Regions from separate parts of the Delftia sp. DS1230 genome, predicted to be linked through region 1. Evidence: predicted binding sites of a transcription regulator. Region 1 holds the regulator's gene; the other holds the start of a gene.

Region 1 (7,196 bases):
CCGACAGGTGCAGCGCCGCCTGGCCGCTGGCCACGGCGATGGCGCCCACGCCCCCTTCCAGGGCCGAGACGCGCTGCTCCAGTACGGCGTTCGTGGGATTGGAGATGCGGCTGTAGACGTGGCCGGGGCGCTCCAGATTGAACAAAGAGGCCGCATGGTCGCTGGACTCGAAGACGAACGAGGTCGTGAGGTGGATGGGCGTCGCGCGCGCACCGGTGGCGGGGTCGGGCTGTGCGCCCGCGTGCAGCGCCAGAGTGTCAAAGCCGGGATCCGAGTAGCCGGGCATTCCTGTCTCCATGGTTGTCAAGGCAAGCGGGCATTGTGGGCTATATTTCCCGGCAGACATGGGCTTGCCGCAACCACGGCGACACAGACAATCTTGGAGATACGGCATGAAAGTAAGTGACATCCTGCGCGTCAAGGGCAACACCCTCTACACGGTGTCGCCGGACGAAAGCCTGGCCAGCGCGGTGCAGGTGATGTCCGAGCGCGATATAGGCTCCCTCGTGGTCATGGAGCACGGCGACGTGGTCGGCATGCTGACCTTCCGCGAAGTGATCCAGGGCTTTGTCAAGCACGGCGGCGTGGGCGAGACGCTGGTGCGCTCGGCCATGGACGACGCTCCCATGACCTGCACCATGGAAACCGACATGGACGAGGTGCGCCGCATGATGCTGGACCGCCATGCGCGCTACATGCCGGTGATGGACAAGCGCATGCTGATGGGCGTGATCAGCCTGTACGACGTGGCCAAGGCCGTGGTGGACAGCCAGAACTTCGAGAACCGCATGCTCAAGGCCTATATCCGCGACTGGCCCGAAGGCGAGCGCCAGGGCGCGGACTGATCATCCGGTCGCGGCAAGACCGTCCCTGCCCATGCAGCAAGGCCTGCGACCGCAGAACGCGGCGCAGGCCTTGGTTTTTTACGGCCGGGCGCAAGCCCGTTCAATGCACGCTGCTGCGCCGGGGCTTGAGCAAGGCGCTGGGCGGCACGGCATAGGCCTGCCTGAAGACGCGGCTGAAGTGCGAGAAACTGGTGAAGCCGCAGGCCATCGCCACATCGGTCACGCGCCGCGCATTGTCGGCCTGCAGCAGCAGGTGGGCCTGGGCCAGGCGCTCGTTCCAGAGCCAGCGGCTGGGAGTCAGTCCCTCGGTGGCGAACAGGCGCGCCAGGCTGCGCAGCGACATGCCCAGGCCCTGGGCCACCTGCAGGGGCTTGAGCTCGGGGTCATCCAGCCGGGCCCGCATGTACTGCTTGGCCTGGGCAAGCCGGTTGCGGGTTCTGAAATCATCGGGCCTGGCTGAGACCAGCAGCATGGTCATCAGGGTGGGGTGAAGATTCTGGTCACCGGCATCCTGTTGAAGGATGGGTGAAGGCGGTGGAGTGCTGCTCGCAGGATCGCTGCGATCCTGGCGTTGCGTTGAGCCGGAAGAGGTCTGCATTTCACGAATCTCCCGCAAGTTGCGGCTGGTGCCTGAGGGATGGTCCGCAGGCGGTTGAAGAACAATGTTCTGTAATTCTAGCTATCAATATTTGTAATTTGATAGTTTTATTGTTTCTTTGCAGGAGATGGCAGCCTGCGCAATGCACCGCTGCAGCGGGAGCGGCGCCTGGGGGCGACCCGGGCATAATCATCGGCCTATGAGCGGCAACACCTTCGGAACCCTATTCACTGTCACCAACTTCGGCGAATCGCATGGCCCGGCCATCGGCTGCGTCATCGACGGTTGCCCGCCTGGCATGGCACTGAGCGAGGCGGACATCCAGCACGACCTGGACCGCCGCCGCCCCGGCACCAGCAAGTTCGTGACGCAGCGCAACGAGCCGGACGCGGTGGAAATCCTCTCGGGTGTCTACGAAGGCCGTACCACGGGCACGCCGATCGCTTTGCTGATCCGCAATACCGACCAGCGCAGCAAGGACTACTCCAACATTGCGCAAAGCTTTCGTCCCGGCCATGCCGACTACGCCTACTTCCAGAAGTACGGCATCCGTGATCCGCGCGGCGGCGGCCGCTCCTCCGCACGGCTGACGGCGCCCACGGTGGCGGCCGGCGCCGTGGCCAAGAAGTGGCTCAAGGAAAAATTCGGCACCGAGTTCCGCGCCTGCATGACCCAGGTGGGCGAGCTGTCGCTGCCCTTCGAGAGCTGGGAGCATGTGTGCAACAATCCCTTCTTTGCGCCGGTGGCCGATGTGTCCCGCTACGAGGAATACATGGATGCGCTGCGCAAGTCGGGCGACTCCTGCGGCGCCGCGCTGCGCGTGCAGGCCAGTGGCATGCCGGTGGGCCTGGGCCAGCCGCTGTATGACCGCCTCGATGCCGACGTCGCCTACGCCATGATGGGCCTGAACGCCGTCAAGGCCGTGGAGATCGGCGCGGGCTTCGACAGCGTGGTCCAGCGCGGCACCACGCACGGCGACTCGCTGAGCCCCGAAGGCTTTCGCAGCAACAACGCCGGTGGCATCGTGGGCGGCATCAGCACGGGCCAGGCTCTGGAGGTGCGCATCGCCATCAAGCCCACCAGCTCCATCATTTCGCCGCGCGAGTCCATCGACACCCAGGGCCAGAGCACCGAAGTCATCACCAAGGGTCGCCATGACCCCTGCGTGGGCATCCGCGCCGCGCCCATCGCCGAAGCGTTGCTGGCCCTGGTGGTGATGGACCACGCCCTGCGCCACCGCGCCCAGTGCGGCGACGTCGATTCAGGCCTGGCGCCGATTCCTGCCGCGGCGCCCTGAAAGCGCTGCCAGGACGCCAAAGAGAAAGCCGCCCAAGGGCGGCTTTCTTATGTCCTGCCGGCCTGATCAGCCAGGATTGCGGACTTCATCCATGACGTTCTTGAAGTCGTCCACGTCCTCGAAGCTGCGGTAGACGCTGGCGTAGCGGATGTAGCCGACCTTGTCGAGCAGCTTGAGCTCGCGCATCACCATCTCGCCCAGGCGGCTGGAGAGCACTTCGCGCTCGCCCAGGTTGCGCAGCCGTTCCTCGATGCGCTCGATGGCGGCATCGATCTGCTCCGTGCTCACGGGACGCTTGCGCAGCGCAATCTTGAACGAACCCAGCAGCTTGGCGCGCTCGTACTCGATGCGCCGCCCGTCCTTCTTGACGATGGCGGGGAAGCTGACCTCGGGCCGCTCATAGGTGGTGAAGCGCTTGTCGCAGCCGCCGCATTGGCGGCGGCGGCGGATGAAGCCCCCATCCTCGGCCTCACGGGTCTCCACGACCTGGGTGTCCGGGTGGCTGCAGAACGGGCACTTCATGGCAGGCCTCTATGCGCTCAAATCAGGCGCCGTAGACCGGGAAGCGGGCCGTCAGCTCGGCCACCTGGGCGCGCACGCGGGCCAGGTTGGCTTCGTCGCTGGGGTTCTCCAGCACGTCGGCCAGCAGGTTGGCCGTCAGGCGGGCTTCCTCTTCCTTGAAGCCGCGCGTGGTCATGGCGGGCGTGCCCACGCGGATGCCGCTGGTGACCATCGGCTTTTCGGGGTCGTTGGGGATGGAGTTCTTGTTGATCGTCATGTGGGCGGCACCCAGCGCGGCTTCGGCCGCCTTGCCGGTGATGCCCTTGGCGCGCAGGTCCACCAGCATGACGTGGCTTTCCGTGCGGCCGGAGACGATGCGCAGGCCGCGGGCCGTCAGCGTTTCGGCGACGACCTTGGCATTCTTCACGACCTGCTCCTGGTAGGCCTTGAACTCGGGAGACAGTGCTTCCTTGAAGGCCACGGCCTTGCCGGCGATGACGTGCATCAGCGGGCCGCCTTGCAGGCCGGGGAAGATGGCGCTGTTGATGGCCTTCTCATGCTCGGCCTTCATCAGGATCACGCCGCCGCGCGGGCCGCGCAGGCTCTTGTGCGTGGTGGTGGTGACCACGTCGGCGTGAGGCACGGGGTTGGGGTACACGCCCGCGGCGATCAGGCCGGCGTAGTGGGCCATGTCCACCCAGAAGATGGCGCCGACTTCCTTTGCGATCTTGGCGAAGCGCTCGAAGTCGATGGCCAGGGCGTAGGCCGATGCGCCGGCCACGATGATGCGGGGCTTGTGCTCGCGCGCCAGCGCTTCCATCTTGTCGTAGTCGATGGCTTCTTCGGCGTTCAGGCCGTAGGAGACCACGTTGAACCACTTGCCCGACATGTTCAGCGGCATGCCGTGCGTCAGGTGGCCGCCTTCGGCCAGGCTCATGCCCATGATGGTGTCGCCGGGCTTGGCAAAGGCCATGAGCACGGCCTGGTTGGCCTGGGAGCCGGAGTTGGGCTGGACGTTGGCGGCCTCGGCGCCGAACAGCTTCTTGACGCGGTCGATGGCGAGCTGCTCGACCACATCGACGTTTTCGCAGCCGCCGTAGTAGCGCTTGCCTGGATAGCCTTCTGCGTACTTGTTGGTGAGCTGGGAGCCCTGGGCTTCCATCACGGCGGGCGAGCAGTAGTTCTCGCTGGCGATCAGCTCGATATGTTCTTGTTGACGCAGGTTCTCGGCCTGGATGGCGGCAAAGACTTCGGCGTCGACCTTCTCGACGGTATTGGTGCGTTGAAACATGGCAGTCCTGTGAACTTGAAATTCCCTTGAGGCCAAGGGCTGCCCAGGCGAACGGCGGAACACTCCAGATCCCGCGTGCGCATGGAGGCTGGGCGGTACGCTCCCCGGTGGTTCACAGAAGGTGGTTCTTTTCAGGCCTTCTGCTGGTTTCCACGTCAGCGGCAGCGGTGCGTGAAGCGGCTGCGCCTATCGCCAGTTGCGTACCCCGCTAGTGTAGCTGAGCTGATGGAGCCGAAGACAGGCGAGGGGCGTTGGCGAAGCCGCCTGCCTGGCAGATCAGCGGGTGCAGGCAGGCATGAAAAAAGCTGGCCTTAGCCAGCTTCGTGCGCCATGTCGGTGGTTCCGGTTACAGCGCCGGCTCCTGTGTCTGCAGGGCCACCTGTTCGGTGCGCGCGGACATGCTGCTCGAGCTGACCGGCACTGCCGGGGTGCCAGCGGACGCAGCCGAGGCCGCAGGTCCGGCTGCCTCGGCCGTGGATGTGGCCGGCTTGGTGGCTGCGATCTGGACGGCCTGCTTGGGCTGCTCGATCTTGGCGGTCATCAGCGGCACGGCACGCAGGCCGGCGGCCATGCGCAGGCGCTGGTGCTCGGCCAGCACCTTGGCGGCATAGCCGCCGTCGGTGGGCAGGTTGGCCGCGCCCACGTAGTAGCGCAGGCCACCTTCGATGGAGCCGGCGCGCTCAATGCACTCCTTGAGCACGCGCACGCCCACGCGCAGATTGCTGACGGGGTCGAACGCGGCGTTCTGGCCGCCGAAGTTCTCGTACTTGTCGGTATGCACCGTGGTCATCACCTGCATCAGGCCTTGCGCGCCGACAGCGCTTTGCGCGAACGGATTGAAGCTGGATTCGATGGCCATGATGGCCAGGATCAGCGTCGGGTCCAGGCGGTTGACCTTGCCCAGGTCGTAGGCTTCGCTGACCAGTGCCGCGATGGGCTCGGGCGCCACGCGGTACTTCTTGCTGAGCCAGAAGGCCACGGCCGCCTGATCCTTGGGCAGGTTCTTCGGGTTGGTCGCCGTCGCGCGGTCGCTGGCCGCGAGTTCGACGGGCGCACCCAGCTCGGCCATCTGGCGAGCGGTCAGCCAGGAGCGCAGCTGGCTCTCTCCGGCATCGCGCAGGTCGGGACGGGCGAACAAGGTAATGGCCAGGAAGGCCACAGCCAGGCCCAGAAGGGCGAAGCTGTTGTGGATGATGGCAAGAAAACCGTTGGCCACATCGATGGCGAACGTTCGCGCGGCGGCGAAAAATTTTCCTGACGCTGGCATAGCTTTTTCCTTTCTAGGGGCACCAACCCGAAACGGCCTTCGCCGAAGCGAAGGCCGGTGAGGCTGACACCCTGGATTGGGTGCTGCGGATCCGGGAGGCTGGCGCTTGGTGCACCATGGCGTTGTAGGCCTGCGGGATCTGCTCAGTCGTGAGGCAGCAGAAACAAAAAACGCTCTATTCGAGCGCTGGCGGATTCTAGGAGTTCACCAAATACACGGTCAACACTATGAAGTGCGTTTGTTAGATCGATGAATAATAACAAACCATGGATGCAAACACAGTTTCTGAGTGTTTGAGAGCAGGTTGCGTGCTACCGATGTGGGGCGCTTGCGGCGGTTGTACAGGGCTTCATGAAATTGCAATGAAATGCAAAAGCACTGGCAGGCCTGGCCTGCATCCTTCTATATTGGAGGCGACTGCTCCTGCAGTCGTCTCGCCAAGGTGGAAGACGGGTAAAAGTGGTGTTCGATGGTTCGGGCACAATCGTTCAAGTCTTCTTCCGCGGCCTTCCTGGAAGCAATCTCTTGCTTCCGAGCAGCAAGGACCATCCTCTCCTTGACTGCGGAAAACGGCCAGGACTTGTGCCTGCCGTAAAGCCCGGAAGCCGGTTCAAGGCTTCCGGGCTTTGTCTTTCCAGGGTGACTGCAACGTCAAGAAATGTGCGGTGATGCGGGTTGAGGTCTTGCTGCCAGCCCAATTTCTGATGCAATGCAGCCACCGCTGCGTCCTCTGTCCAGGATGGCGCCGTATTAGTTATTAGAGCCCCATGCAATTTCTCTTCAAGCACCGCTGGCTGCGCAGGCTGGCCATCGCCTTTGCAGCGTTTCTTTTGCTGTGGCTGCTGCTGTGGGCGCTGGTGCCCGTTGTCGCCAAAAGCCAGCTGGAAAAGCAGGCATCGGCCAAGCTGGGTCGCCAGGTCCATGTGGGGGCAGTGGAGTTCCGGCCCTGGTCGCTGGAGCTGACCCTGCGTGATCTGCGCATTGCCAAAAGCCAGCCGGCGGGCGCAGGGCAGGCAGAACCCGCGCCGTCGTCGCCACAGCTGCAGGTCGACCGCATCTATGTGAATGCCAGTATCCAGTCCCTCTTCAGGCTGGCACCTGTCCTGGATGCCATCGAAGTCGATGCGCCGGTGCTGCGCCTCACGCAGCAGAGCCTGGGGCACTTCGATGTGGATGATGTGCTGGCCCGGCTGGCCGAGCCCAGCGATACGCCGCCGGCCAAGCCCTTGGGCTTTGCGCTGTACAACATTGCGCTGCGCGACGGCCGCGTGCAATTGCAGGACGATGTCCAGCAGCGTGAGCACATGCTGGATCAGCTGCAGCTGAAGCTGCCGTTCATCAGTAATCTGGAGTCCAAGCGCGAGATCAAGGTGCTGCCGCACCTGTCCTTCGCGCTC
Region 2 (7,196 bases), 2.9 Mb from region 1:
ACGCGCGCGCCTGGCATGCGGGCGCCTCCAGCTGGCGCGGCAAGGATCGCTGCAACGACGACTCCATCGGCATAGAGCTGGAGGGCCTGGAGGGACTGCCGTTCGAGCCGGCGCAATATGCGGCCCTGGAGAACCTGTGCGAAGCCATCGCCGCACGCTACCCCGTCGCCCATCTCGCAGGCCATGAGCACATTGCGCCCGGCCGCAAACGCGATCCCGGCCCCGGCTTCGACTGGCCCCGGCTGCGCGGGCTGCTGTCCCGTCACCAGGCCACGGCGAACTGGCAGCTGCCGCCCCGCGCCGGCCAGCCCTCCACGTAAGCACACACCCTCCTGCCGGACTGCGCCAGGCCTTGCACGCAGGCCGGCTTGTCCACAGGCCCAGGAAAAGTGCGCTGTCAATCCAGAAAGCAACCCATGTGGCGCGCAGGCGCACGCCGGGCCGGCCTGATCTTTTTTTACAAATTCACGCATGTGTCGCAGCCCCACTGTTCATGGGGCTTTCGGCGGTCCGACCGGCGCAGCGGCAAGGCTGTAGCGGCTTGCGACAGGCCATCGCCCGCCAGCCACCGCGCAGCGGTGATCTGCTGCTATGGGCTTGCATGCTGGGCACTGTTTTGGCGCAGCGCAAACAGCGGTTTTCCGGCCGTGAGTACCCCGTGTACATGAGACGGCGATACACTACAGGTAGTGCCTGAGAGCACGCCGGACACCATATCTAGTGTTCACAAGCTGTGCACACCCTGTGAAAACGGTGTGCACATCCGGCCATCGATTCCATCTCCCAGCAAGCCTGCCCCCAGTGCAGGTCCGCGTCCGTTCTATCCACAAACACCCGTTGAGGAAACTCATGCAAGAAGCACTGAATTCTTTGGCTCCCGCTGCGCACGGTGATGCTGCCAATCCTTCCTCCGCCCATCACCTGTCCGTGCAGGACGGCTACCAGATCATCCGCCGCAGCGGCGACGTGGTGCCCTTCACCCCGCAAAAGATCGCCGTCGCGCTGACCAAGGCCTTCCTGGCCGTGCGCGGCGCCCAGGGCGCTGCCTCCGCCAGCGTGCGCGAGACCGTGGACGAGCTCACCCAGGCCGTGGTGCGCGCCCTGCTGCGCTCGCGTCCGGGCGGCGGCACCTTCCATATTGAAGACGTGCAGGACCAGGTCGAGCTGGGCCTGATGCGCGGCGGCCACCACGACGTGGCGCGCGCCTATGTGCTGTACCGCGACCGCCGCAACCAGGAGCGTGCCGAGCAGAAGAAGGCCGCCGAGGCCGCTGCCGCCGCTGCGGCCGCGCCCGCCCCCGTGCTGCATGTGACCGACAATGGCCAGCGCGTTCCGCTGGACCAGGCCCGCCTGCTGGCCCTGATCGAGGCCTCCTGCCGCAACCTCAATGCCGACATCCAGGCCGCGCCCATCGTTGCCGAGACGCTGCGCAACCTGTACGACGGCGTGCCGATCGAAGAAGTCTTCAAGGCCTCCATCCTGGCCGCGCGCACGCTGATCGAAAAGGACCCCGACTACACCTACGTCACCGCCCGCCTGCTGCTGCACACCATCGTGCGCGAGGTCATGGGCCATGACGTGCAGCCTGCCGACATCCAGTCGGCCTACGCCGCCTACTTCCCCGGCTTCATCCAGAAGGGCGTGGACAACGAGCTGCTCAACCCCGAGCTGCTGAACTACGACCTGCCCCGCCTGGCTGCCGCCCTCAAGGCCGAGCGCGACGAGCAGTTCGACTACCTGGGCCTGCAGACCCTGTACGACCGCTACTTCCTGCACGTGCGCAAGACGCGCATCGAGCTGCCCCAGTCCTTCTTCATGCGCGTGGCCATGGGCCTGGCGCTGCAGGAAGAGGACCGCAACGCGCGCGCCATCGAGTTCTACGAACTGCTGTCTTCCTTCGACTTCATGAGCAGCACGCCCACGCTGTTCAACAGCGGCACGCTGCGCTCGCAGCTGTCTTCGTGCTACCTGACCACGGTGCCCGACGATCTGGACGGCATCTATGAGTCGATCAAGGAAAACGCTCTGCTGTCCAAGTTCGCCGGCGGCCTGGGCAACGACTGGACGCGCGTGCGCGCCCTGGGTTCGCGCATCAAGGGCACGAACGGCGAGTCGCAGGGCGTGGTGCCCTTCCTCAAGGTGGTCAACGACACGGCCGTGGCCGTGAACCAGGGCGGCAAGCGCAAGGGCGCCGTCTGCACGTACCTGGAGACCTGGCACCTGGACATCGAGGAATTCCTCGAGCTGCGCAAGAACACGGGCGACGACCGCCGCCGCACGCACGACATGAACACGGCGAACTGGATTCCCGACCTGTTCATGAAGCGCGTCATGGAAAAGGGCCAGTGGACCCTGTTCTCGCCCTCCGATGTCGGCGACCTGCACGACCTCTTCGGCGCAGCCTTCGAGCGCGCCTACACGGCCTACGAAACCAAGGCCGACACCGGCGAGCTCAAGCTGTTCAAGCGCATCCCGGCCGTGGACCTGTGGCGCAAGATGCTGTCCATGCTGTTCGAGACCGGCCACCCCTGGGTCACCTTCAAGGACCCCTGCAACGTGCGCTCGCCCCAGCAGCACGCCGGCGTGGTGCACTCGTCCAACCTGTGCACCGAGATCACGCTGAACACCAGCGACACCGAGACCGCCGTCTGCAACCTGGGCTCGGTCAACCTGGCGCGCCACATCACCAACGGCGCCATCGACCACGGCAAGCTGCGCAAGACCATCACCACGGCCATGCGTATGCTGGACAACGTGATCGACATCAACTACTACGCCGTGCAGAAGGCCAAGGACTCCAACCTGCGCCATCGCCCCGTGGGCCTGGGCCTGATGGGCTTCCAGGATGCGCTCTATGAAATGCGCATCGCCTACGCCAGCGACGCGGCCGTCGAGTTCGCCGACCAGTCGATGGAAGCCATCTGCTACTACGCCTACTGGGCCTCCACCGAACTGGCCAGGGAACGCGGCCAGTACTCCAGCTACAAGGGCTCGCTGTGGGACCAGGGCATCCTGCCGCTGGACACGCTGAACCTGCTGGAGAAGGCCCGCGGCGGCTACGTGGAAGTGGACCGTTCCTCGCGCCTGGACTGGGATGCGCTGCGCGCCAAGATCGGCCAGCACGGCATGCGCAACTCCAACTGCGTGGCCATCGCGCCCACGGCGACCATCTCCAACATCGTCGGCGTCGATGCCTCCATCGAGCCTTCGTTCGGCAACCTGTCGGTCAAGTCCAACCTGTCCGGCGAGTTCACCGTCATCAACCAGTACCTGGTGCGCGACCTGAAGCGCCTGGGCCTGTGGGACGACGTGATGGTCATGGATCTCAAGCATTTCGACGGCTCGCTGCGCCCCATCGACCGCGTGCCCCAGGACGTCAAGAACCTGTACGCCACCGCCTTCGAGGTCGAGCCCACCTGGCTGGTCGAGGCCGCTGCACGCCGCCAGAAGTGGATCGACCAGGCCCAGAGCCTGAACATCTACATGGCCGGCGCCTCGGGCAAGAAGCTGGACGACACCTACAAGCTGGCCTGGCTGCGTGGCCTGAAGACCACCTACTACCTGCGCACCACCAGCGCCACCAACATCGAGAAGTCCACGGTGCAAAGCCGCGTGCTCAACGCAGTGCCCACGGCTGCCGCCCAGCCCGCTGCCGTGAGCACCTCCAGCGCCCTGGAAGCCGCGGCAGCCGCCGCACGCGCCCAGGCCCCGGCGACGGACATCAAGTTCTGCGCCATCGACGATCCCGGCTGCGAAGCCTGCCAGTAAGCCGCGCAGCGCGGGGCCTCGCCACGGCGCAGGCCCCGCGCCCTGCCCGCCAGCCAGCGCCATGCGCAGGATCTTCGCCATGGACCTTGGGCCTGCTCAACATGCCAGGCCACCCATGGTCCTACATTGACCGGAGCAGAAAGAGAGGCCTCTTTCGCACCGAATGAACTGAACATATGCCTCAGGGCATGCCGGAGAAAATTGCAATGCTGACCTTTGACGACGACGCCACCCTCTCGAACACGCCGACCGGCGCAGGAGCTGCCCCCGCCACCGGCACACACCAGCGCGTCAACGCCGCCGACAAGCGAATCATCAACGCCAAGACCGACGTCAACCAGCTGGTGCCCTTCAAGTACAAGTGGGCCTGGGAAAAGTACCTGGCCACCTGCGCCAACCACTGGATGCCGCAGGAAGTGAACATGAACCGCGACATCGCCCTGTGGAAGGACCCCAACGGCCTGACCGAGGACGAGCGCCGCATCGTCAAGCGCAACCTGGGCTTCTTCGTGACGGCCGACTCGCTGGCTGCCAACAACATCGTGCTGGGCACCTACCGCCACATCACCGCACCCGAGTGCCGCCAGTTCCTGCTGCGCCAGGCCTTCGAGGAAGCCATCCACACCCACGCCTACCAGTACATCGTGGAGTCGCTGGGTCTGGATGAAGGCGAGATCTTCAACGCCTATCTCGAGGTTCCCTCCATCCGCGACAAGGACGAATTCCTGATCCCCTTCATCGAGGCGATCATGGACCCCAGCTTCAAGACCGGCACCTTCGAGACCGACCAGACGCTGCTGAAGTCGCTCATCGTTTTCGCCTGCCTGATGGAGGGCCTGTTCTTCTACGTGGGCTTCACGCAGATCCTGGCCCTGGGGCGTCAGAACAAGATGACCGGCGCTGCCGAGCAGTACCAGTACATCCTGCGCGACGAGTCCATGCACTGCAACTTCGGCATCGACCTGATCAACCAGCTCAAGCTCGAAAATCCGCAGCTGTGGACACCCGAATTCAAGGAAGAAATCACGGCGCTTTTCGTCAAGGCCGTCGAGCTGGAATACCGCTACGCAGAGGACACCATGCCGCGCGGCGTGCTGGGCATGAACGCATCGATGTTCAAGGGCTACCTGCGCTACATCGCCAACCGCCGCGCCACGCAGATCGGCCTGGAGGCCCTGTTCCCGAACGAGGAAAACCCGTTCCCCTGGATGAGCGAGATGATCGATTTGAAGAAGGAACGTAACTTCTTTGAGACACGCGTCATCGAGTATCAAACCGGAGGCGCACTTTCCTGGGATTAATCGCTTCTCTGCAGGCACAATGCGAACCATGACGCGCTTCACGCTTTTGCAATACCGATGGTGTTGCGGCGTGGGGCGTCTCCGTGTTCATTGCGATGCGTCACTCCACATCGCATTGAATCGCTTCGGAGCCCCGTACCCCGAAGTGTTTTGTGCAAATCAACGAAGGAGAAGATGATGGCAACTGCGAAGAAGACGGCCTCTACCAAGGCCCCCACCGACAAGAAGACCACCGCCAAAAAGGCGGCCGCCCCCAAGGCTGAAGCCGTGAAGAAAGCCACGGCCACTGCCAAGGCAGCGCCCGCCAAGAAGGCTGCGGCTCCTGCTGCAAAGAAGGCTGCCGCTCCCGCCAAGAAGGCTGCTGCGCCTGCTGCGAAGAAGGCCGCTGCTCCCGCCAAGAAGGCTGCAGCTCCTGCTGCCAAGAAGGCCGCCGCTCCTGCCAAGAAGGCTGCTGCTCCTGCTGCAAAGAAGGCTGCTGCTCCTGCTGCAAAGAAGGCCGCTGCTCCCGCCAAGAAGGCTGCTGCTCCTGCTGCAAAGAAGGCCGCTGCTCCCGCCAAGAAGGCTGCTGCTCCTACTGCCAAGAAGGCCGCAGCTCCCGCCAAGAAGGCTGCTGCGCCTGCCGCCAAGAAGGCCGCCGCTCCCGCCAAGAAGGCTGCTGCTCCTGCTGCAAAGAAGGCCGCAGCTCCCGCCAAGAAGGCTGCTGCTCCTGCTGCCAAGAAGGCCGCTGCTCCCGCCAAGAAGGCTGCTGCGCCTGCTGCCAAGAAGGCCGCTGCTCCCGCCAAGAAGGCTGCTGCTCCTGCTGCAAAGAAGGCTGCCGCGCCTGCCAAGAAGGCTGCTGCTCCTGCCGCCAAGAAGGCCGCAGCTCCCGCCAAGAAGGCTGCAGCTCCTGCGGCCAAGAAGCCCGCCGCTGCACCGGCTGCCAAGCCCGCAGCAGCACCCGCCAAGGCTGCAGCAGCTCCTGCCGCTCCCGCCAAGAAGGCTGCAGCGCCGAAGAAGGCCGCTGCTCCCAAGAAGGCCGCAGCAGCTCCCGCCGCTGCCGCGCCTGCAGCTCCCGCTGCCGCACCCGCGCCCATCGCGCAAACCCGCCTGGCACCCCAAGCCGCATGGCCCTTCCCCACAGGCAGCAAGCCCTGAGACTTCTCCGGTCTCAAAGCAAAAAGCCCGGCTCTTTCGAGTCGGGCTTTTTTCATTGCGACGATGGCGGCTGTACCGCCACCCGGCGATCACCGCATCAGGGCTTGGCGAAGTCCAGCACGTAGTTCTGCGGGCCGCGGCTGGCAATCTTGAGCGCACCCAGGCGGTTGCCCAGTTCTGCACAACGCACCAGATCCCAGCCACGCTCCAGGCCGAACAGCAGGGCGCCACGCCACGCGTCGCCACAGCCCGTGGGGTCGACCACGGCAGCGGGCTGCACAGGCGCCACCGGGGTCCTGGTGCCTTGCACCCAGACCTCGCAGCCTTGCGCGCCCAGCGTCACCACCAGGCCCTGCACCTGCCCTGAAATCTGCTCCAGGCTCCAGCCCGTGCGCTCGCTGAGCATGCGGGCTTCATAGTCGTTCACGGCCACCCAGTCGGCCTGCTCGATGAAGCGGCGCAGATCCTGCCCGTCGAACATGGGCAGGCCCTGGCCCGGATCGAAGACGAAGGGAATGCCTGCAGCCTTGAACTGCTGGGCATGCTCGATCATGGCCTCGCGGCCATCGGGAGCGATGATGCCCACGCGCACCTGCTCCCTGAGTTCGGGCGTGATGCGGTTGCCGTGGGCCTGCATCATGGCGCCCGGGTGGAAGGCCGTGATCTGGTTGTTGTCGCGGTCGGTCATGATCATGCACTGGGCCGTGTGCGTGTCCTGCAACTGGCCGATGTGCGCCGTGTGCACGCCCAGCTCCTGCAGACGCTGCACATAGTCGGCACCGTCACTGCCCACCATGGCCATGGGCCAGGCATCGCCCCCCAGCAGCCTCAGCGCATAGGCGATGTTGCCCGCGCACCCGCCGAAATCGCGGCGCAGCGTGGGCACCAGGAAGGACACATTGAGGATGTGCAACTGGTCAGGCAGGATCTGGTCGGCAAACCTTCCGTCGAAGGTCATGATGTTGTCGAACGCAAGCGATCCGCAGATGAGAG

Evidence for each region. The regulator NrdR, encoded in region 1, represses ribonucleotide reductase genes. The targets are predictions, from matches to a motif close to CACNANATNTNGTG.
Region 2: a site for NrdR is predicted at 710-723, ahead of AAN986_RS23695 (ribonucleoside-diphosphate reductase subunit alpha). Genes of this name have one in related genera too.

What each region holds. Positions count from the first base shown of each region.
Region 1 is NZ_CP157763.1:1,879,428-1,886,623, forward strand. Features, by position in the region: gene AAN986_RS08420 (O-acetylhomoserine aminocarboxypropyltransferase) at 1-286, opposite strand, end outside; gene AAN986_RS08425 (CBS domain-containing protein) at 393-845, shown strand; gene AAN986_RS08430 (AraC family transcriptional regulator) at 946-1,323, opposite strand; gene aroC (chorismate synthase) at 1,643-2,740, shown strand; gene nrdR (transcriptional regulator NrdR) at 2,807-3,262, opposite strand; gene glyA (serine hydroxymethyltransferase) at 3,285-4,532, opposite strand; ZMP/ZTP riboswitch at 4,567-4,742, opposite strand; gene AAN986_RS08450 (lytic transglycosylase domain-containing protein) at 4,879-5,799, opposite strand; gene AAN986_RS08455 (DUF748 domain-containing protein) at 6,567-7,196, shown strand, end outside.
Region 2 is NZ_CP157763.1:5,252,989-5,260,184, forward strand. Features, by position in the region: gene ampD (1,6-anhydro-N-acetylmuramyl-L-alanine amidase AmpD) at 1-320, shown strand, start outside; gene AAN986_RS23695 (ribonucleoside-diphosphate reductase subunit alpha) at 850-3,768, shown strand; gene AAN986_RS23700 (ribonucleotide-diphosphate reductase subunit beta) at 3,975-5,069, shown strand; gene AAN986_RS23705 (hypothetical protein) at 5,247-6,203, shown strand; gene AAN986_RS23710 (carbohydrate kinase family protein) at 6,301-7,196, opposite strand, start outside.